2 regions of the Paenibacillus sp. IHBB 10380 genome follow, and region 2 is predicted to be linked to the other one. Evidence: riboswitches for the same ligand, from Rfam matches in the RefSeq annotation. Region 2 holds a riboswitch; the other holds the start of a gene.
The links. Region 2 has a riboswitch for S-adenosylmethionine ahead of metA (homoserine O-acetyltransferase MetA). Riboswitches for the same ligand answer to the same signal wherever they lie in the genome.
Positions count from the first base shown of each region.

Region 1: linked by a shared signal. The riboswitch ahead of UB51_RS01655 (methionine ABC transporter ATP-binding protein) and the one ahead of metA (homoserine O-acetyltransferase MetA) in region 2 are both predicted to bind S-adenosylmethionine.

Region 1 is NZ_CP010976.1:415,485-427,009, forward strand. It holds gene UB51_RS01630 (putative polysaccharide biosynthesis protein) at 1-106, shown strand, start outside; gene UB51_RS01635 (DUF2515 family protein) at 117-1,460, opposite strand; gene UB51_RS01640 (thioredoxin family protein) at 1,594-1,938, shown strand; gene UB51_RS01645 (COX15/CtaA family protein) at 2,082-3,023, shown strand; gene UB51_RS01650 (Cthe_2314 family HEPN domain-containing protein) at 3,164-3,901, shown strand; SAM riboswitch class I at 3,974-4,108, shown strand; gene UB51_RS01655 (methionine ABC transporter ATP-binding protein) at 4,216-5,232, shown strand; gene UB51_RS01660 (methionine ABC transporter permease) at 5,232-5,900, shown strand; gene UB51_RS01665 (MetQ/NlpA family ABC transporter substrate-binding protein) at 5,988-6,779, shown strand; gene UB51_RS01670 (SDR family oxidoreductase) at 6,922-7,698, shown strand; gene UB51_RS01675 (NifU family protein) at 7,863-8,108, opposite strand; gene UB51_RS01680 (YuzB family protein) at 8,245-8,499, shown strand; gene UB51_RS01685 (NAD(P)/FAD-dependent oxidoreductase) at 8,496-9,557, opposite strand; gene mqnE (aminofutalosine synthase MqnE) at 9,602-10,708, opposite strand; gene UB51_RS01695 (HesB/IscA family protein) at 11,005-11,367, shown strand.
Region 2 is NZ_CP010976.1:3,487,254-3,498,778, forward strand. It holds gene UB51_RS29455 (3D domain-containing protein) at 1-366, opposite strand, end outside; gene thrS (threonine--tRNA ligase) at 604-2,541, opposite strand; gene ytxC (putative sporulation protein YtxC) at 2,911-3,816, opposite strand; gene mqnC (cyclic dehypoxanthinyl futalosine synthase) at 4,084-5,220, opposite strand; gene UB51_RS15580 (trans-sulfuration enzyme family protein) at 5,422-6,591, opposite strand; gene UB51_RS15585 (aminotransferase class I/II-fold pyridoxal phosphate-dependent enzyme) at 6,588-7,772, opposite strand; gene metA (homoserine O-acetyltransferase MetA) at 7,798-8,733, opposite strand; SAM riboswitch class I at 8,855-8,979, opposite strand; gene corA (magnesium/cobalt transporter CorA) at 9,450-10,385, shown strand; gene UB51_RS15600 (HRDC domain-containing protein) at 10,450-11,463, opposite strand.

The sequences.
Region 1 (11,525 bases), 2.7 Mb from region 2:
AGAACTAGCTAGTTATCCACGTATGCTTCGGAGAATATTTACTCCCCTTATGAAGTTACAACCTTCACGTCTGAGAACTCGTAAGCATGAAGTTGGATCAGAATAATGGGAGATGCTCATTTATTTATGCCCATGATATCATGAGCTAAGCTAATCTTTTGTATCGCATTACGATGATCATGACTCATTTCAATCAGAAGGGGTCTTGGAGGCTGAGTGATATATTGAGTCAGTTCTTCCTTATCCCTTAACCAATCGTAACGAGGAATAGGATCATACGGCATGTCGTACCATACATCATTTAGAATAGGGCTATAAATTCTCTTCTCAAGGGGTAGCCATTCGTACTTTAATAGCTCTGAACTCTCATGTAGAGAGTTTAGGGCTGTTTCTTTGTCCGTGGTAAACAATTGAGGCCAATACTCACTACGTGAACCTTGGTGTTCGGTGTGAAGAGCATATGTCGTTACTCTTTCTAGTACATCTTTGTAGCCAAACAAAAGACCATAAAGCGCTTTGCCAAGATTAATTCGTTCATCAATATCGGAGAAATTCTCAAGTACTAAACCTACTAATCCATATGTAGGTCCTGTATTTTGTCTAGTGTTATCGGGGTTATGTTCATCACGACTGCTTCTACCTAAGGGAAATAAAATTTGGTTGATATGGGCGAGATGCTGCATCCTATACTCAGAACTTTGAAAAATATTTTTTTGAAAATAGTTATGCTTTACCACACGCTCTTCGATATAATGCTGCTCATTAATTATGAGACCGACAGCTAAAAGCGCACTATTTCGATCAATCCAGAAATTATTCCAGAAGGGTGTCATGAAGGTTGAAATATGAAAGCTTGGTAAAAGGTGAAAACAGCTACTTCCGATTCGTTTACTGTGGATATAGAGCTGTAGTTGTGGATATGCATCTTGAAAGATAAGTGCATTACAGCGTTCTAACATTCGGTAAATGTCATCTCGAAGAGACGATGTCATCAAGTTCTTCATCAATTCCCCTTTGAGATCACTCATGTTCCAGCCTCCATTACGAGATACTAGATGAGCTAAAAGTGCCCAGTGAAGCTCGGGATATTGTTCATAGCATGCTAAATAAGCTTTCGTCCGTGTCATATTACTACGATTGGCCTGGGTGGTTGCATCACGAATTTGTTGTAGGATGGAGAAATCTTGCTCTGTTAAGGACTGGACGCTACTGTCTTTCTTGTATAAAGAATTGTCATGTGAACGATTGATATCGTCGGTTGCCCGTTGCACTTGCATACGAATGATATGGGCTGTCTGCTCATTCCATCTTAAGGATCTACGATGCTTATGAAATTGGCGGGATAATCGCCAGCAGGTGTATTTACCTTTTACCACTTCGGTTACATTCTTAGGGAATGTACTTACAAGGCTCATGATCTCAGTGAATCGGTGGGGATCCGTAGGATGCATATCAGGCATAATGATTTTCCTTTCTAGGTAGATTAGACTAACAGATTAGTTCCTACCCACAGTATGTGTTAAAAATTTGACTTCCACTCTCTATTTTGTTTCACTTAAATAAAATAAGAGAAACTAAAGAGGGTAGATCTTAATGGAGAAAGTAACTTCGAAAGCGGAGTTTGATGTATCTATTCAATCTTCAAGACTAACCGTAGCTTTATTCACAGCAGATTGGTGTTCTGATTGTAGATATATCCATCCGTTTATGCCTGAGGTTGAGAAGAAATTTACACACGAATTGACTCTTGTTGAGGTAGACGTAGATCAGGTTGGGAGCGTAAGTCAAGAACAGAACATTTTGGGAATTCCAAGTTTTGTTGCTTACACAGACGGAAGAGAATTAGTTCGGTTTGTGAACAAGCTTCGGAAGTCACAAGAGGAAATTGAGCAGTTCCTACAAACTGCTGTAGATGTGTATAACACAATTCACAAGTAAAAAAATCACGTCACTCCGCTGAGTGACGTGATTTTTTGTGAACATTTTGTCACAAAGGGACTATGGTAGAGTTATACTTATCAGGTATAATTGGAAAGTATTCTGTATATGTTATAACCAAAATTTGATCGCAGGTGAGATATTTGAGTGCTAAACAATTGAAATGGTTGAGTTATGCTACTTTTTTTGTTATGTTCTTTGCTACTGTAGGAGGAACGTTTGTTTCTAAAACGGGATCGGGTCTTGGGTGTGGTCATGAATTTCCACTGTGTCACGGGAAGTTTGTTCCAGCTCATACGGTGGAGTCGCTTATTGAGTATTCACACCGACTGGTCAGCGGAATGGCAGGGTTATTGGCCCTCGCTACTGTTATTGCATTCTGGCTGTATAACAAGCGTCGGGATCTAAGAGTATATGCTGTGATGACTTTAGTGTTCGTATTAGTGCAAGCTGTAATGGGTGCGCTCGCAGTAATCAAGGATCAATCATCTGCTATTAAGGCGCTTCATTTTGGATTTTCACTGATCGCTTTTGCCAGCTCATTAATGCTTGCACTAGGGATACGTAGATTTAGTAAATCCAAAGGTGATTTAGAACTTGTACTATTACCACGAGTAAGCATAGCTTTTAGGAATTTAACTTGGTTTACGACTATTTATTGTTACGTTGTAGTCTATGTTGGAGCTTACGTTAGTCATACCAATTCAGCAGGAGGTTGTTCAGGTTGGCCTCTTTGTAATGGCGAGGTGATTCCAGAATTAACCGGTGGAGTCGGAATTGCCTTCATTCACCGACTCGCTGCCCTATTGTTATTTATAATGATAGCTACGATGGCTCATTTCGCCTATCGTAAACATGAAGGTAATCGTGAGGTTCAGATGTTAGGTGTTGCAGCGGTATTACTGTGCTTAATGCAGGTATTCAGTGGTGCTGGAATCATCTTTGCTCTAGGAAACGGTGAGCTATATGTGTTTGCTGCTTTACTGCATAATCTGCTTGTTTCCTCCTTATTTGGAGTTCTTTGTTACCTTAGTGTAAGAGTATGGCAATTAAGCAAGCCTGCCGTCATTAACCGTACTCACTAGCCCATGATTTCCCTGTACTACATCAGAACCGCATGTGGCATTGTAAAGATGTGATATATCCAGCTATGATTGTTGGTAAACAGTTCTAGGAAGATTATTATATCGGATATCGGAGAATAAATAATCAGGGAGAGCTTGCCATGCTGCGTAAGTTACTTGTAGATTTATCCCATGAGGATAACAATCCGTTAATAGAAGATGCTAATCAAGCTATGTTACAGACCATCCAGTTGTTACAGGAGGAAATGAATGTTAGCGAAGACCCAACGCATGATCTACGTAAGATAGAGGTCTGGACACGAGGCCTTATCTTCTCACTTTCGGAGTTGGAGCAAAGTTACGTTGCTGCCGCCTTCTTTAGAAGATCTATTAAAATGGGATTCATGGATGATATGACAACTCAGGAACAAATGGACTACGCGCGATATGTTTATTTCTACAAGAATGGATTTATTCGTGTACTTTCTGTACTGGACAAGCTAGGCACAGTTTTGAATGAGCAATATAATTTACAGACAGCAAAGGTCAAAGCTCAATATTCGTATTTTTCAGTAATGCGACAACTTACCCTCTACAAGCAGCATAACTCTTTGAGTGAACAGCTATCAGAGATTAAGGATTATTATCGAGAGCCTATTAATATCTTGAGGAAACGCAGAAATGCAGAAATTCACTATATGAATACGGAGATGGAAGATGATCTCTGGCAACGGCACCAAGGACTTCACGACAAAATCGTGCTGGAAGATGTAGATAAACATTTATTGGAGTTGAAGCTAGGCATGGACATGATTTGCAAGTCTCTTTCTGCTGCTTACCATTATATTCATGATCAATGGCACAACAAAACATTAAATGCTAATTCTAATTCAACCTAACAGGTGAATTTTTCTTTTTGACAAACATCATAAAAGATTCTATACTAACAATACTTAATTTCATATCGTATTTTCTTATCGAGAGAGGCGGAGGGATAGGCCCGATGAAGCCCGGCAACCGATTAAGGAGTAATGAACGTTATCACTCTTTAATGTCATGGTGCTAATTCCTACAGATCGCATACAGGCGTTTCTGGCAGATGAGAGGCATTGTCTTTACACAAAGAGAGCCCTTTTTCATACTGTGAAATGGGCTTTTTATGTTTTCTTTTCTATATTTTTGATATACGTCATGAACGAAGGAGGGACTTACATTGATTGAATTAAAGCAATTGACGAAACAGTACGGTAAAGGTGGTCGAGTAACTACCGCACTATCTAATTTGGATCTGTCAATTGAGAAGGGTGAAATATTTGGAGTCATCGGACATTCAGGTGCGGGTAAAAGTACACTTATTCGATGTATCAACTTATTAGAGCGACCTACATCAGGTGAAGTATGGGTAGATGGTGTAAATTTAACTGCACTGAACACCCAGCAGTTGCAGAAAGAACGACGAAGAATAGGTATGATTTTTCAACACTTCAATTTGCTATCCTCTGCCACGGTGTATGACAATATTGCGTTTCCTTTGCGCTTAGCTCATACATCTAAAGAAACGATTGAAAAGAAGGTTAATGAATTGTTAGCCCTTGTAGGGCTAGAGCAGCATCGTGATAAGTATCCAGCGCAGCTCTCTGGTGGGCAGAAACAACGGGTAGGTATTGCGCGTGCACTTGCAAGTGATCCCGAAGTACTGCTGTGTGATGAAGCGACATCAGCACTTGACCCGCAGACAACAGATTCTATTCTGAAGCTACTGCTAGACATCAATAAACGTTTCAAACTAACCATCGTTCTCATAACCCATGAGATGCATGTTATCCAAAGTATCTGCGATCGTGTTGGAGTGATTCACGAAGGTGGAATTGTTGAGTATGGAGCAGTAACGGAAGTGTTTCTTAAGCCTAAACATGCCGTTACACGAGACTTTATTCGTGGCGAAGCTAGCGGTAACGAACTGTTACAACAAGCTATTCATGCCACTCATCTTGCATCCTCTCAAGCCGTGAAAATTACCTTCCTAGGTGAAAAAACGTATGGGTCAATTCTGTCGAAGACAGTACGAGAGACTGAAGTGGATTTTGCTATCCTGCAGGGTACGATATCTACGATCAAGGATACTCCTTATGGTCAATTGATTGTACGTTTTGAGGGTGAGAAGGATGGTATTGCAAAAACTATCGACAAGCTTGTTCAGCAAGGTCTTGATGTGGAGGTGATGGAATGATTCTTAGCTTAGATTTCTCTGAAATTGTTTGGGACGAGATTGGAACTGCCATACTAGCTACATTGAGTATGTTGGGTACTTCTGCGGTATTTACGTTTATTTTAGGACTTCCACTCGGAATATTTCTTTATCTTGCGTCACGTTCAGCTTCTAAGAAAGTACGCTTCACGTATACTATTTTGTCTTTTGTTGTTAATATTTTGCGATCGGTACCATTTATCATTCTGATAGTGGCTATGATCCCAATTACGAAAGGGATCGTTGGGGTATCCATGGGAGTACTAGGGACAATTCCACCGCTAGTTGTAGGTGCAGTACCCTTCTTCGCACGGCTTGTGGAGACAGCATTAGCAGAAGTGGATCGTGGTGTTATCGAAGCAGCGGAGGGGATGGGGGCTTCTACAAGTCAGATTATCCTACGTGTGTTACTTCCAGAGTCTAGACCAGGTCTCTTAGCAGCGATAACCATTACCGTGGTTACGCTTGTGTCCTACACCGCAATGGCGGGTCAAGTAGGCGGAGGTGGATTAGGTGACCTAGCCATCCGTTACGGTTACTATCGTTATGAGATGGAAGTGATGTTGATATCCGTAGCACTGATAATCGTATTAGTACAATTACTTCAAATGGCAGGAGATCGGCTTGTACGTCATTTTATAAGAAAATAATGGTTGCGTGATTATAGTAATACCCGAATATAAATTCGGTCGCATATAATTCATATTATTCTTATCGAAGAAAAGGGGAATGGACAAATGAAGAAATGGACACTTGGTTTTGTAAGTATCGCACTGGTAGTAGCCTTATCGGCATGCGGTAAAAGTGATGAAACAACATTGAAGGTGGGGGCTACAGTTGTACCTCACGCAGAGATTTTAAAGCATATTAAACCACAGCTAGAAAAAGAAGGAATCAAACTAGAAATTATAGAATTCACAGATTATGTTCAACCCAATACACAGTTATATGAGAAACAATTAGATGCTAATTTCTTCCAACACCAACCTTATCTTGATGTTGAGAACAATAAACGCAGTATGGATCTTGTCTCTGTAACATCTGTTCATGTGGAGCCTCTTGGAGCGTATTCCAAAAAGTACAAATCTATCGATGAGCTACCAGAGGGTGCTAAAATTGCTATTCCAAATGATGCAACCAATGGCGGTCGGGCGCTTAGCCTATTAGCTAAGAGTGGCTTAATTAAGCTTCAGGATGAGAATAAAGTAGAGTCTAAGCTAAGTGATATTACCGAGAATCCGAAGAAATTTGTAATTACAGAGAATGATGCAGCTATTTTACCGCGTCAACTGGAGGAAGTTGATCTAGCTGTTATTAATACAAACTTTGTTCTTGATGCGGGTCTAGATCCAGTCAATGATGCACTTATCATTGAAGGTAAAGACAATCCGTATGCGAATATTCTAGTAGCACGTCCAGATAACAAAGATTCGGAAGCTATCAAAAAATTAGTGGATGCACTAACATCTGATGACGTTAGAAAATTCATTGAAGATAACTACAAAGGCGCTGTAATACCAGCATTTTAAAGAGGTTATTTGATTATAACGATTATGCGATTCAACTATCCAATCCCGCAGGACCAATTTGGTTCTGCGGGATTTATATTTGTAGCGTAGACTTAAATCTTTTATACTTAAAGAATCATCGTTGTTTGGAGGAGGAGTAGACTTGAATGGTAGAGTAGCCCTAATTACGGGTAGTGCAAAGGGGTTAGGTAAGACGACTGCGCTGGCATTAGCCGATCAAGGTTGTCATATTGCTCTTAATTATGTCCATAGTGCCGCGGAGGCTGAACAATTACGTGCTACCATTCAAGCTAAAGGTGTGCAATGTATAGCTGTTCGTGCAGATATTTCAGATTCGAAGCAGCTTGAAGAGCTAGTAGATAAAGTAAGTCAACAGCTAGGAAGTCCAGATATTGTTGTGAACAACGCCGGTCCATTTATTCGTGAGCGCAGGTTGTTCCTTGAATATACGCAGGCCGAGATTATATCCCTCATTCAAGGAAACTTGATTGGGGCAATGCTACTTGATCACTTAGTTATTCCCTCAATGCGCAAGAAGAACTGGGGACGGATTATTCATTTCGGATTTGGTCATGCGGGGGAGGCAAGAGCTTGGCCACATCGTGCTGTTTATGCAGCAGCTAAGACAGGGCTTGTCTCATTCACGAAGACATTAGCAGTGGAAGAGGCTCCCTATGGTATTACGGTGAACATGGTGTGTCCAGGAGATATCAGGGGAATGAACAAAGAAAAATCAATTGCAGAGGTTGAGCATGTAGAGGATTTGGAGACTCCGCGGGGTAGACCTGGGAGTGGAGAGGATATTGCACGGGTTATTCAGTATTTATGTCACAAGGATTCTGACTTTATCACAGGGAACATCATGGATATTTCTGGAGGCCTTGATCCCATAAGACCATGGATAAGTAATCAAGGATAAACGAGTTTGTCATCTCCGTAGGAGACATTCGTTTACCCATGAAATAAGGATAGAAATTTTATACTTTCAAATATTATAAAAAAAGTCTTGGTAGACTCTTTCGAGGAGACCAAGACTTCATTGTTTACCATATATTTGTTTCTATATTTCTATAGATGTAGGATTTAGAATACTTGGACAACTTCTTGTATACCTTCAACTTCTTCAAGAAGTGCACGTTCAATCCCAGCTTTCAAAGTAATGGTGGAGCTTGGGCAACTGCCGCAGGCACCCATTAATCTGAGTTTTATGATGCCGTCTTCTACGTCGACCAATTCCACGTCACCGCCATCGCGTTGTAGGAACGGACGAAGTTTATCCAACACTTCTAATACCTCATCATACATGGTACTTTGTGCGTTTTCGCTCATTTTGTTCAACTCCTTCCTAAGTGTTATTATAGTACAAATGATCACAAAATAAAATGGCTATATAGATTGAACTAAAGTTTACGTCTTCCATGTTAGTCTTTAGTTCTTCTATATAAGTAAAGCAGGTGAAATGAGAATGAGACCTATCATAGAATTTTGCACGAATAATATGCATTTCGGTACGGATGAAGTGATGGATAAATTGGAGTCCAACCCTGATTATGATGTCATTGAATATGGTTGCCTGAGCAACTGTGGCCAATGCTACATGATGCCCTACGCTATGGTTAATGGTGAAAACGTGTCAGCGAACAGCTCCGATGAATTATATAATGTCATTATAGAAAAGATCAAGGAAGCAGAAGCTTGGGAGAACCTAGACTTAGATTAACCTAAATGACGTTTAGATAACCAGAGTACACCACTTTTTAGAATACGTGGAACTCGTCCCATAACGGATGTTTTACCCATAAGTCCAAATCCAGCCTTCTTGCCTAATGCCCCTAAAGTACCTTTGAGGTGGAGAGCATTCAGTTTCGGTGTCTCTCCTCGCCACAAAGCGAGAATAACATGAGCTACTTGTTCTGCTTGTGCGCCGGCAGCTTGTGCACTTGGAGCGAAGGGTAGACTTGCACAATCTCCAATGACATACACATCAGTATATTCTGGTATTTGAGAAAAAGAATTGAGTATAACTCTTCCACCGGGGTCCTTAGCAATCAGGAGATCCTGAACGACTTTGACAGGTTGAATACCTGCTGTCCAAATCGTCTCATCACTGAGAATCGTTTCATCTCCATTATACAGCACGCCATCTTCTACACGTGTTATTGAAATTTGAGAACGAGTAGCAACATCATGTGACTGAAACCAATGTTCTACATAGACAGATAATTTAGATGGAAATGAGGATAACACACGGTTACCTCGATCGAGAATGGCGATATTAAGATCAGGTCTACTCTCACGAAGTTCTGCTGCTAGCTCTACACCACTAAGTCCACCCCCAACAATATTAACGTTCCCATAAGGCTTCACATTGTTCAATTGCTGATAGGTCTGACGTGTATTTGAGAAGGTCTGAATGCTTCTAGTGTACTCCTCGGCACCTTCAATGCCATGATAACGATCGGTACATCCTAAAGCGATGACTAAATAATCATATTCAATGATATCTGATTGCGATAAGAGTACTCTTTTACCTTCTAGATCAATGGAAGTAATTTCACCGTATTTGATGGTGAGCTTAGGGTGTATTGGAAAGGAGACACGTAGATCGAAATCAGATGCTGTTCCAGCTGCTAGTGCATAATATTCTGTTTTGAGTCCTTGAAAGGGCATTCGATCAATCAATACCAATTCTACATCTTCAGGAAGATGGTTATTAAGGAGCTCTTGAATGATCGCGAGTCCTCCATATCCTCCGCCAAGTACGACCAATTTTCTCATAACATAATACCTCTCTTTATCCGCACATAGATGCTACTTGCGTGCTATTCGTACACTTGGATCTCATTATAGAAAGTGTCACGTTCAACTGGAATGCGTCCAGCTCCTTTAATGAGCCAGATTAACTCTTTGCGAGTTAAGCCTTCTGGAGTTAAAGCGCCTGCTGCGTGGCTAATACGTTCTTTAATGATGGTGCCATGAACATCGGAAGCACCGAAACTTAGAGCAACTTGGGTTAATTGAGCACCAATATTAATGAAATAGGCTTTGATATGATCGATATTGTCCAGCATTAGGCGGCTAATGGCGATGGTCTTAAGATCCTCATAAGCAGAGTTGCGACGCATAATTCCCGCGTTCTTATTCTTCGGTTGCATGGACAAAGGAATGAACACCATAAATCCATTGGTTTCGTCTTGAAGCTCACGAATTTGAACCATATGCCGAATTCGATCTTCATGACTTTCGATAGAGCCGTATAACATGGTCGTATGTGTCTTCATACCCAATTGATGAGCAGAACGATGCACGTCTAAATATTGTTCCACATTCGCTTTATCGACTTTCATTTTTTGACGGTATTGATCTGATAAAATTTCAGCCCCACCACCCGTTAGGGACTGCAATCCAGCCTTCTGAAGACTTTGTAATACTTCAGTAGTACTGAGACCGCTTATCCGCGTGAAAAATTCAATCTCAGCAGCTGTGTAAGCCTTTAATGTTACATCGGGATAATGATCGGTTAAAGTTTGTAAGGAGTCTACATAGTATTGGAAAGGTACGTGACTATTATGTCCACCAACAATATGGAATTCGCGAATACCTGGGTGAATATGTTGATCGACGTACTGAACCATCTCTTCACCTGAAAGCGTATATGAACCGTCTTCTCCTTGGTCTTTACGGAAATTACAGAAAGCGCAATAAGATTCACATACGTTCGTGAAATATAGGCTCATGTTCTCAATGAAGTATACTTTTTTTCCGTTTTTGCGTAAGTTTACTTGGTTAGCTAGCTGCCCTAATGTCAAAATATCATCGCTTTCATATAGATAGACACCGTCTTCAATGGAAAGACGTTCGCCATTCTGTACCTTTTCTATGATCGCTGTCATTTTGTTATCTGTAAAAGGCGTTACGAGTGTAGACATCGTGATCGTTCCTCCTGTTCGATAGACCCTTGTCTATTTGTGAATAAATACTGACAATTATCTCTACTTCATTCCTTTCCTATTATAGACCTCTGTTTGCAGGCTTCGCAATATGATGAAGAGGAAAAAAGGGGTTGACTATAAGAGAAGTTCACTGATTCACTTGAGGGCAACGAGGTTGTGGAGTATACTTGGGATAGGAACAATTAGAAATAAGTTAGACACTCGTTAGATTGAGTAACACTTGTCTATGTAAGTGGAATCAAGAAAGAAGTTTAGAAAGAGGAGGTTAAACCATGATTAATATTAGCGAAACAGCATCAGATAAATTAAAAGTGATGCTCTCTGAACAAGAACTTCCCAATATGTTTCTTCGTCTTGGTGTACAACCAGGTGGATGCAGCGGTTTCTCATACGCCATGGGATTTGACGATGATGAGACAGAGAACGATCTATATATGAATGTGAATGACATGAAAATTGTCGTGGATAAAGAAAGCATTAAATATTTGGATGGCCTGGAAATTGATTTCGAAGAGTCAGGTATGTCAGGGGGCTTTACCATCAATAATCCGAATGCATCAGCTACGTGCGGTTGTGGATCAAGCTTCCGTACAGCGAAGGATGCAGGGAAGCCAGCTGCTGAGGGCGAGTGTTAATTGAGGTTAAAGAACGTTCGAGGTATAAGTAACAATAGTTAAATGTACGTGAATTCCAACCTCTTGAACCGTGGTGTGACATTTGCACACGCTTCTAGGAGGTTTTTTTGTTATGTTGTATGGTATCCAATTCAAAATACCTACCAACATTCCGATAA
Region 2 (11,525 bases):
GCGCTTCACTTTTACACCTGAGTAGGTGATTCCATATTGAGGATGACTTGGCCTTTTGCCAGTAGACTCATATCCGGGGCTGTACCCTGTCGCTGACACTTTAACGACATCAATAACTTGCTCTGCTCGTGGAGCTGACACCGCTATGGATGGTAATTGTCTCTTAGGTGTTGGCTTTGCTATCGGCTTCTTCGTACCGTTCGTATATATGCTAGCAAATGAGTAATCATTATTGATCTTCTGCATATATGAATCCTCATGAACTCCTTTAATCATCGCAAATGCGTGTGACTTACTTTCCCCTGCAAGCATACCTAGCAATCCAACACATAACAAAATCCTCTGCCATGTTTTTACCTGATTCATAAGTAAATCTCCCCCTTACTAGGGAGGTTACCCTTAATTACAGGTTTATATACATGACAGAGGATTTATTAAACATTATTAAAGGCCCAGAACCAATATTTCTACCGCTATAAGCGGTATTCAATCAAGAAATCTGAGGGCAACAGCGATCGTAACAATAATCCGTCATCGTAGCGGTCTTCCTTCACGACTTTTTCAAGCACTAGTTTTAGTATTGATTCTTAATAAGCACGATAATTAAACAATATGGTTTGAAATTTCTTCTTTTAGAATGGCGATCATCTCAGAAAGTGGTTTAGCTCCGATATCACCTTCGCCTCGCTTACGTACCGATACAGATTGATCATTCATCTCATTCTCACCGATAACGAACATGTAAGGGACCTTCTCAAGCTGTCCTTCACGAATCTTATAACCCAGTTTTTCATTACGAAGATCGGCTTCTACAGAAATACCCGCAAGCTTCAGCTTATCTACCACTTCGTTGGCATAACCTTCAAAAGCTCCTGATACAGGTATAACCTTAACCTGAACTGGAGACAACCATAGCGGCAAGGCTCCCGCAAAGTTCTCAAGCAAGAACGCAGTCATCCGTTCCATTGTTCCTAGAATACCTCGATGGATTACGACAGGACGATGCTTCTGTCCATCATCACCGATATACTCTAGCTCAAAGCGTTCAGGAAGCAAGAAATCAAGCTGTCCAGTTGATAACGTCTCTTCCTTACCAAGTGCAGTCTTCACTTGTACATCTAACTTAGGACCATAGAAAGCAGCTTCTCCTACAGCTTCAAAGAATGGAAGACCCACTTCTTCGACAACTTCACGCAGCATACGCTGAGACATCTCCCACATCTCATCATTAGGGAAGTACTTCTCCGTATCCTCTGGATCACGATAAGACAAGCGGAAGCGATATTCCTTAATACCAAAGTCTTCATATACTTTAGAGATCAATTCAATAACACGCTTAAACTCTTCTTTAATCTGATCTGGTCTACAGAATATATGTGCATCATTCAGTGTCATTGCCCGTACACGGTGTAATCCTGTGAGCGCTCCAGACATTTCATAACGATGTTGCATACCAAGCTCTGCAATACGGATCGGAAGATCACGATAGCTACGCATGTCACTCTTATACACCATCATGTGATGCGGACAGTTCATAGGACGGAGTACCAGTTCCTCGTTATCGAGTACCATTTTCGGGAACATGTCGTCTTGATAGTGCTCCCAGTGACCAGAAGTCTTGTACAACTCAACATTACCCAAAACCGGTGTATATACATGATCGTAACCTAAGCTTTCTTCCAAATCTACAATATAACGTTCCAGTGTACGGCGCAGCTTAGCCCCTTTTGGAAGCCAAAGAGGAAGCCCTTGACCCACAAGTGGTGAGAAAGTAAAAATCTCTAATTCTTTACCTAGTTTACGGTGATCACGTTTCTTAGCTTCTTCTAGAAAGTGCAAATGCTCCTCTAACTGAGCTTTTTTAACAAAAGCTGTTCCGTAAATCCGTTGCAACATTTTATTCTTACTGTCCCCGCGCCAGTAGGCACCAGCTACATTCATAAGTTTAAAAATCTTGATCTTGCTTGTGGATGGTACGTGAGGTCCCCGGCATAAATCGAAAAACTCACCTTGTTCATACATCGAAATAATGCTATCTTCAGGCAAATTATTAATGAGCTCCAGCTTGTATGGATCACCAAGTTCACCGAATATTTGTAGAGCCTCTTCACGACTGATCTCTTTACGAGTAATCGGTAAGTTCTCATTAATAATCCGTTCCATTTCCTTCTCAATCTTCTGCAAGTCCTCCGGGTTAAGAGCATGCTCTAGATCCATATCATAATAGAATCCGTCTTCAATAACGGGTCCAATACCTAAATGAACTTCCTTATTACCAAACAATCGTTTCACCGCTTGGGCCATCAAATGTGCTGTACTGTGACGCATAACCTCTAAGCCCTCGGCAGAATCCAAAGTCACGATTTCAATGAGCGCTCCCTCTTCTAGGGTTGTGGATAAGTCCACTACTTGCCCATTTAACTTACCTGCTACAGCACTCTTCTTAAGCCCACTACTAATCGATGCTGCAACATCTTCAATACTACTACCCTCTGCATACTCTCGAACCGAACCGTCTGGTAATTTGATATTAACTGCCACGTCAATTCCTCCTTCATATTCTATAAAAAGACAACAAAAAAAACACTCATCCCAGTAAGGGACGAGTGTTATACCCGTGGTTCCACCCTAATTCAACAGTTGATATACACTCATTAAAGCTATGTATATTCAAGTCCTTCATCAGCATTATATAACGGAATGACCCGGCAATTCTTACTGTTCAACCAATATTCTCGGCAGAGTTTCATAATCGCAGCTACAAAGGGGTAAACCATAGCTGGTAACCGAAGGGAATTTCAGCCTCTGTTCCCTCTCTCTAAACGGTCCTTGTCTAAATGGCTCATGTCTTTGTCATAGCTTTTGGTGAATTCATCAATCATTATAATTCTGCCTTCACGAATCGTCAAGTTATATCTTCTCTTTTTCTTTGAAGAAAGCTTGGCATTCTGGACAAGACCGACAAATCTCAACTCTTTTATCAAAAATTTGGATGATGGTATTTATCGCTGGCATGTGAGGTTCGCGCGTGTGGATAATCACTTTAGCAGGGCAAACAGAAATGAGTGTGCTTACAACCACATCTTCCATTTCCATATCCTTCTGATCTAATCTTTCCACAATTACGCCATCTTCTGGCTTTTTCTCTAGTGGATTCATGACTTCGTCAAACAATAACAACTCCTGCCCACTCTTATGGATCACATGTACTACAGGAATCTGTGGCTCTTGGAAATATACAAAGTACTTCAGTAAACTTACAAATTCCTCGTACTGTCGATCGACTAAGAATTCATCCACCGCATATTCCACAATTTCTCTTAGTTCGGAGGCGTATTCCCTTTGTCTGAACATAATAAATCCATCCAGATTAAAGGTTGAATACTCCAACAGACATTTTTCTATTGGCTTAATCAGCTTTTTATGTCGACGTTTCCATGAATCATTGGGTGATTCTTCCCCTTTGGCCAATAACGATAAACAATGTTCTACGACGCGTTCGAGTTCCTCCTTACCAGAGAAATCAAATTCTTTATCGAGAAGCCCCTCCACTATTTGTTTTTCCTTAATTTCTAATATGATTTCAGCGACTGCTTCCGCCACCGAATGAAATAAGGAGGATTTCTCATCTCCCATGGATACTTTCTGTTCACTCCCCGTGCATTTCCATACTGATATTCCATCTTGGGTAGCGTGACTCAACTTCAACGATCTGAATTTTTTATGTAGTTCCTTATTTTTCTTTGTAACGATACGGTAGAATGAATCCTCTTCTTGTGAGGAACCTGTCTTAACAGTTATTCTGAACCATTCCATGGAGATCACTCCTTTCGTTATCCTTGTTAAGTATATGGTCTCTGAACAAGGGATATACGGAAGGGGTTAATGGAAAACAAGCTAAGATTTCTCAGGTAGTACTTCTTGCTACGTTTGAAGGGTTCGTTATCGGATTTGTAGCGCTGTCAGCCGATCATAGATAACCTTTATCCCCTTTACTCACATTCCTTCTGTTTCATTTCTTTTCAAAAAATGACGTAAAAAATCCCCGCTCTCAATGAAGAAAGCGGGGTTAAAATATAAAGATTAGTTCTGCATCACGAAATCACGATCAGCATGAGTGCCTTCTTCGAATACTTTTAATATATCGTATCTTGTATTGCGTTGTGCTGGAATTTTACCTGCTTCACGGATCAAGGTAAGAATGGATTCAATGTTCACTTTATGAACAGCTCCCGCTGAAGAAACCACGTTCTCTTCCATCATGGTACTACCGAAATCGTTACAGCCATAGCTCAGAGACAATTTACCTATTTCAGGACCCATCGTTACCCATGAAGACTGTAAGTGTGGCACATTATCAAGTATGATTCGTCCCATTGCTACAGTCTTTAGGTAGGCTTCAGGGGTTTCACGTTCACGGACAAGATTCGTATTATCGGGCTGGAAAGTAAATGGAATGAATGCCAAAAAGCCTTTAGAGTTATACTTATTACTAATACACTCATCTTGGGCTTGACGAATTCGCAGCATGTGCAAAGCTCGTTCTTCCATCGTCTCACCGAATCCAATAACCATCGTTGCACTTGTATTCATGCCTTGTCTGTGTGCAATTTGCATAATATCCATCCACTCACGCCAAGTTCCCTTAAGACGGCTAATCTTCGAACGGATGCGATCATCCAGAATTTCAGCTCCGCCCCCAGGAAGAGAATCTAGTCCAGCTTCATGAAGCAGACGAACGACCTCTTCCAACGACAGACCTCCTGAAACTTCCTGCATCTTAGTAATTTCGGCAGGTGAGAAGGAATGCATCGTAACATTAGGGAAACGTTGCTTAATCGCCTTAAGAAGATCTGTATAATAGCTGAATGGAAGATCTGGATTGGTTCCACCCTGCATTAGAATTTCTGTACCCCCAACATCTTCGGTTTCTTTGATTTTCTGAAAAATCACTTCATCCGGTAATACATATCCTTCAGGTGAACCCGGCTTACGATAAAATGCACAAAAGCGGCAATATGTATCACATATATTGGTATAGTTCACATTACGACCTATAACAAAAGTTGTGATCGGATCCGGATGTTTCCGTTTCATGAGAATATCCGCTGTGTGCCCTAACTTCTCAATCTCATCGCTTTCAAACAATCTAACACTATCTTCCAGTTCAAGGCGTTCGCCTTTTAGTACTCTATCTAGGATACGGTCTACCGTACTCATCGACTGGTAACCTCCCTTAATAAATTTATAGATATTTAGACATGATATCATATGGTGACTTTTCCATATTAACATATTGTGTAGGATAGAAAAACTTAAATCATAAACAATAAACCTCTTCCCAAAATTCAAGAAAAGAAAAAAGGGACTATCTTAAGTCCTGTGTCAGTATAGACACCCACTTTGGACAGCCCTTCTTCCTTATCCTCGTAAAGCTTGGTCAAGATCCTGGATTAAATCCTCAATATGCTCAAGTCCAACCGAGAATCGAAGTAATCCATCAGTAATCCCACGTGCAGCTCGAACTTCAATTGGCATAGCCGCATGAGACATCATGGCTGGGTAAGACAATATACTCTCAACAGCACCTAAACTTACTGCAACTAAAGGTATTTTAACACTGTTTAACACTTGTTTAGCCCGCTCACCAGAGCCCACGTCGAAGGAGACCACTGCCCCATAACCTGTAGACTGCTTCTCATGATTCTCACGCCCTGGATGATTGGTTAAACCAGGATAGTATACGTTCACGATATCACTACGCTCATCTAGCCAAGTTGCTAGCTTCATGGCACTAATCTCACTATGATTCATCCTCGCTTCTAACGTTTTCATTCCACGAATAAGTAGCCAAGAGTCTTGAGGTCCAAGAACCGTACCTAGTCCATTCTGTAATTGCTTCAATTCATTTCCTAGCGAAGCTGTGCGAGCTACGGCTAAACCTGCAAGAACGTCACTGTGACCCCCAAGAAATTTGGTAGCACTATGTAACACAATATCCACACCTTGCTCTATTGGACGCTGAAATAGCGGTGTCATGAACGTATTATCTAGCAGAGTAATGAGCTCATGCTCCTTAGCCCAATTCGTAACCGCAGCAACATCCGTAATTTTCAAGGTAGGATTAGAAGGAGTCTCCATATATACCGCTTTTGTATTAGGTCTCAACGCTGCCTTAACGTTCTCTAGATCTGTCATATCAACAAAGGTAGTCTCAATACCGAGTCTACTTAAAATACTCGTTAATAAGCGGTATGTCCCCCCATAAACGTCTTCCGTCACGATCATGTGGTCTCCCGATGAGAACATCATAAATGTGCTAGAAATCGCCGCCATTCCGGAAGAGTATGCGAATCCTCGTTCCCCACCTTCCAACAAGGCAATATAATCTTCCAATGCTTGACGCGTTGGATTCCCTGAACGACTATAATCATGCTGTGGTGGGTTAAAAATATCTTCATGATGAAACGTTGATGCCTGATATATCGGTACACTCGAAGCTCCAGTAGTACGATCAAATTCTGACCCGAAATGGAGTAATTTCGTTGCAAAGTTCAACTCGTTACGGGACGGATCTTTGGGTTCACTCATCGCTGTTCTCCTCCTTCGATTTCTTGACGAGCTGCATCAAGAGCCCCACCAAGATCTGCAATCAAATCATCCACGTGCTCAATCCCAACCGAAAAGCGAAGAAGACGGTCATCTACGCCAATAGCTTCACGAATCTCAAGTGGAATGTCTGCATGAGTCTGCACAGCTGGATAGGTCATTAAGGATTCTACGCCACCTAAGCTTTCTGCAAAAGCAATCAGACGAATATGTCTTAATAGCGGTTCTACATAGCGGGCATCCTTCACTTTGAATGAGAATATTCCTGTGTTCCCACTACATTGCTTTTTCTGAATATCGTGACCTGGATGATCAGGTAGAACAGGATGGAACACCTCAGCAACAGCTGAGTGAGTGAGCAAATATTGAGCCATTTGGATGGCATTACTTTCATGACGTTCCATCCGAAGTGCTAAAGTCTTCATTCCACGCATTAATTGGTATGCATCCGTTGGACCAAGAACAGCCCCGATGGAATTGTGTAAGAAGAACATTTCTTCAGATAACTCTTGTCCTTTAGTAATAATTAGACCGGCTAGGACATCGTTATGGCCACCCAAATATTTGGTAGCACTGTGAACGATAATATCAGCTCCTAATTCAATTGGACGTTGAAAGAACGGCGTCATCAGCGTGTTATCCACAATGGTAAGTAACTTATGTCGTTGTGCCCATGTACAGACAGCTTCAATATCCGTAATCATCATTAATGGATTCGTCGGCGTCTCTATAAAAACAGCTTTCGTATTAGGGCGTCTGGCGGTCTCCAGAGCATCTAGATCATTCGTATCTACATATGAAGCACTTACGCCGAATTTAGAAAGAATTCGTTCTAATAGACGGTATGTCCCTCCATACAAGTCCAGAGATACAATCAAATGATCCCCCTGTCCAAATAGTGCAAAAACGGTCTGCAATGCAGCCATTCCTGAGCTACATGCGAACCCTGCATCCCCTGATTCTAGTTCAGCAGCGGCATCTTCTAATACTTTACGTGTTGGATTCTTCGTACGAGAATAATCAAATCCTGTGCTCTTCCCAAGTCCAGGATGACGGAATGCAGTAGCTTGATAGATCGGAAAATTAACAGCTCCTGTCACAGGTTCTTCAATTGAACCCATTTGCGCCAATCTACTCTCAATTTGTAATGATTTCTTCTCCATACCATATCCCCCTTATTATCCGTCACTATATTTGTGGCCACACTTCAGCAGTCTCGCCTATATCAAAAGGTGTTTCTTGGTATACATAGTAATTGAGCCAGTTTGCGAATAATAAATTAGCATGCGCTCTCCATACAGCAGGCGGAGTACGATTAGGATCATTGTTAGGATAATAATGTTGTGGAAGTGCCATAGTCATGCCTTTCGCAATGTCCCGTTCATACTCCCATTTCAACGTGAAAGGATCATACTCAGCATGACCGGTAACAAAGATTTGTTTACCATCCTTTGTAGCTACTAAATATATTCCAGCCTCTTCAGACTCAGATAAAATCTCTAATTCATCGATCCCTTCGATATCCTCCCGGCGAACCTCTGTATGACGGGAATGAGGAACATGAAATAATTCATCAAATCCTCTCAACAGTTTCACATTAGGCAAGGCCACTGTATGTGAGAATACGCCAAATATTTTCTCGTCCATATCCCACTTAGGAACGCCGAAATGATGATACAGTCCAGCTTGAGAAGCCCAACAAATGTGGAGAGTTGAAGTAACATGCGTCTTACTCCATTCAAATATTTCTTGTAGCTCACCCCAATAATTAACTTCCTCGAAATCCATTTGCTCGACAGGAGCCCCCGTAATAATCAAACCATCGAATCGACTGTATTTCACTTCATCGAATGTTTTGTAGAAGGTTCTCAAATACTCCTTAGAAGTATTCTTAGACGTATGGGAACTCGGATGAAGTAGCACAATATCTACTTGAAGGGGTGAGTTTCCAAGCAGACGAAGAATTTGAGCTTCTGTTGTTTCTTTCGTAGGCATTAAGTTAAGAATAGCAATACGTAGTGGGCGTATGTCTTGATGATAAGCAAGGCTCTCATCCATGACAAAAATATTTTCCCCCATAAGAATTTCTTTAGCAGGTAAAGCGTCTGGAATCTTGATTGGCATTATGATTACACTCCTTTGGCTGAAGCTGGCGATAACCATATCTGAGGAAAGCCATTTATAAACAAAAATGACCCTTATCCAAATTTAGGAGAAAGGTCATAATTGCTTAATATATGCGCCTCTCTCATCTCTCAGCAAATGAAGCCACCATGGGCATCATTTCCTGCAAGAATTAGCACCGTGCGTCGTTAAACGCCGGTTGCCGGGTTTCATCGGGCCTGTCCCTCCACCTGCTCTTGATAAGATTTCGCTGTATTCATTTATTTTAATATTTAATAAATTAAATTACATTTAACATGTAATTATGACTAACTTTAAATCATCTATCCTGCTTCGTCAAGAACCGAAATTCATTTTCATTTTCCCCACTCACATTTGCCTTACGGATGCATAGTCTATAGACTAGAAATAGATGATTATAATTCTTCTTGTAAGGTCGATGACCCGGCGTTATACTATACAAGTATTGAAACTCGGTAATGAAAGAGGTGACATGGAAGATGGATGGCGACCCCAGGCCTGAGCTGTTTCAACTTGCAGTACAACCGCATACAATGAGAATAAGCTTATCGGTAGTGGGCAATATTCATTTCCATGTGAAGAGTATGTAGCTTATACTTTCTCTTTAAAATCTCCCCCTGATAAAGCATTCTCTTTCGTATGCGCGTAATTGGCGCTTCCCCACGCAACCTTTGGGGATGAAGGAGTGATACTAGATGAAGATACGTTTGGTAAATGAGGGTGTGTTCACCCCAATTGACAACATTGAACTTACATTAACCCCACCTACAGAAGGATTCTACTGGATTGATGCTGACGCACAAGACCTCATAGAGCTACAACCCTTATTCTCACTACATGACTTAGCAGTAGAAGATTGCCTACATGAAGATGAACAACGTCCTAAAATTGAAATATATGAGAGCCATTACTTCATAGTCATCAATAGCATTCGATTCGATGATGAGGAAATATTCTTACGCGCACTTAGCGTATTCTTGGGTAGACATTATATTATTACGATCACGAATCAGAAAATTAATGAACTTCGCACATTAAAACCCATACTTTGGGAACAAGAAGTTAGCGAACCCGATCGATTCCTATATCTACTCATCGACTTAGTTGTAGACAACTATTTCTCCGTTGGTGACCGAATTGAAGCCAAGATTGAGAAATTAGAAGAAGATATCCTGATGCGCACCAAGAAAACTCATCTGATTGAAATTATTGGGCTCCGAAGTGAAATATTATGGCTGAAGAAATCACTCGTGCCACAAAAAGAAGTAATTAATATCCTTAACAAGAAAGATCTCCGACTAATCGACGATCAGTTGCAAAAATATTTTAGTGACATTTATGAAAACACAGTAAAAATATCCGAAACTTTTGAAACGTATCGCGATCTCATGGGTAACTTACGTGAAGCATATCAGTCCAGTATTGACAATCGTGCCAACGAAATCATGAGAGTTCTAACAGCAATTACCATCATATTCATGCCCCTAACACTTATCACTGGTATCTTTGGTATGAACTTCGTCCATATGCCTGAGCTAGAATGGAAATACGGTTATTATGTGGTCCTTGGCTTTATGGTGGCTTTAGGTTTCGGGATGTTCTATATGTTCCGCAAAAAAGATTGGATCTAAATAGTACAACAGATGGACGAAGAAATGCTCTAAATGCAGAAATTTCTTCGTCCTTTTGTTTATGCTAGCTTACGTTTCTCCTAGAGTCCAACATTCTACGAAAGCGGATGCGGATCATCCGTATACGTTCATATAGCAGTTCAGTACTTCCAATCTTTACAGATTCCTTATCCGTCCCATAAACACGTTGCAGTACAGGCTTCAAGAATGTATCCCCTAACTCCTCAAAAGCTGACCATACAGCCACTTGTTCCTCATGATTCATACCCTGTAACTCAATCTCTATCAAGGTCTCTGTACTATACCCCGCCTTCTCTAGCTCCTCCAAAGCTTCAATTAACTCTTTACGTTTCACATTGCATTCTTGTCTTAATTGATCCAAATTCTTCTTCTCTGAAATACCTTGTAGTAGTTTATGATGCATTCTATATTTATCAAGCTCATCTTTATACTTCTGCTCCTTCTGCTTAAATACCCATGCTGTATACACTTCTTCACTTAATGAGGTGTATACCCAATCCAACGGAAACCGATGACGCCGTTCAACGAGAGAAGTAATCTCCAATATATCTGTTCCGTACTCTTCTACTTTATTCACTCCAACTCCAGGTAGTTGTAACAACTCCTCCACGTTATGTGGTATGAAAGTACTAATAAGTCGAAGGACTTTGTTGCTTGCAATGAAATAGGGTGCTTTATGTTCAGTTCCTGCCCTCTTGCGTCTCCATGAACTTAATTGTACATATAGTTCCTCACGTAAATGGAGCTCACTGTAACAATATAACTTCTGCACTGTACTCCCTTTGCCTCGTAGTTCCTCATCTTCATGGAATACACCTTCAATTAAGGGCCTATACCCCTCCACTAACTTCATTGCCAGACCATGTCGATAAATGCACAACATTTCATTCCACGATATCCCTTCATACCATATGCTATCATTTGTTTCATCACCTATAAGTAAATCTCTCCAACCTAGATGCCATATTCCTTCCTCTTCTCCAATCCATACCTGTGCTGCTAATACTTCATCGCTTCCCAATTCCTTCACCAGACGATTCATAAATACGATTTGCATGACACACGCCTCCCTTGTTTCAGTACAACACAAAAAAAGCACCCCTCTTACATAAAAGTAAG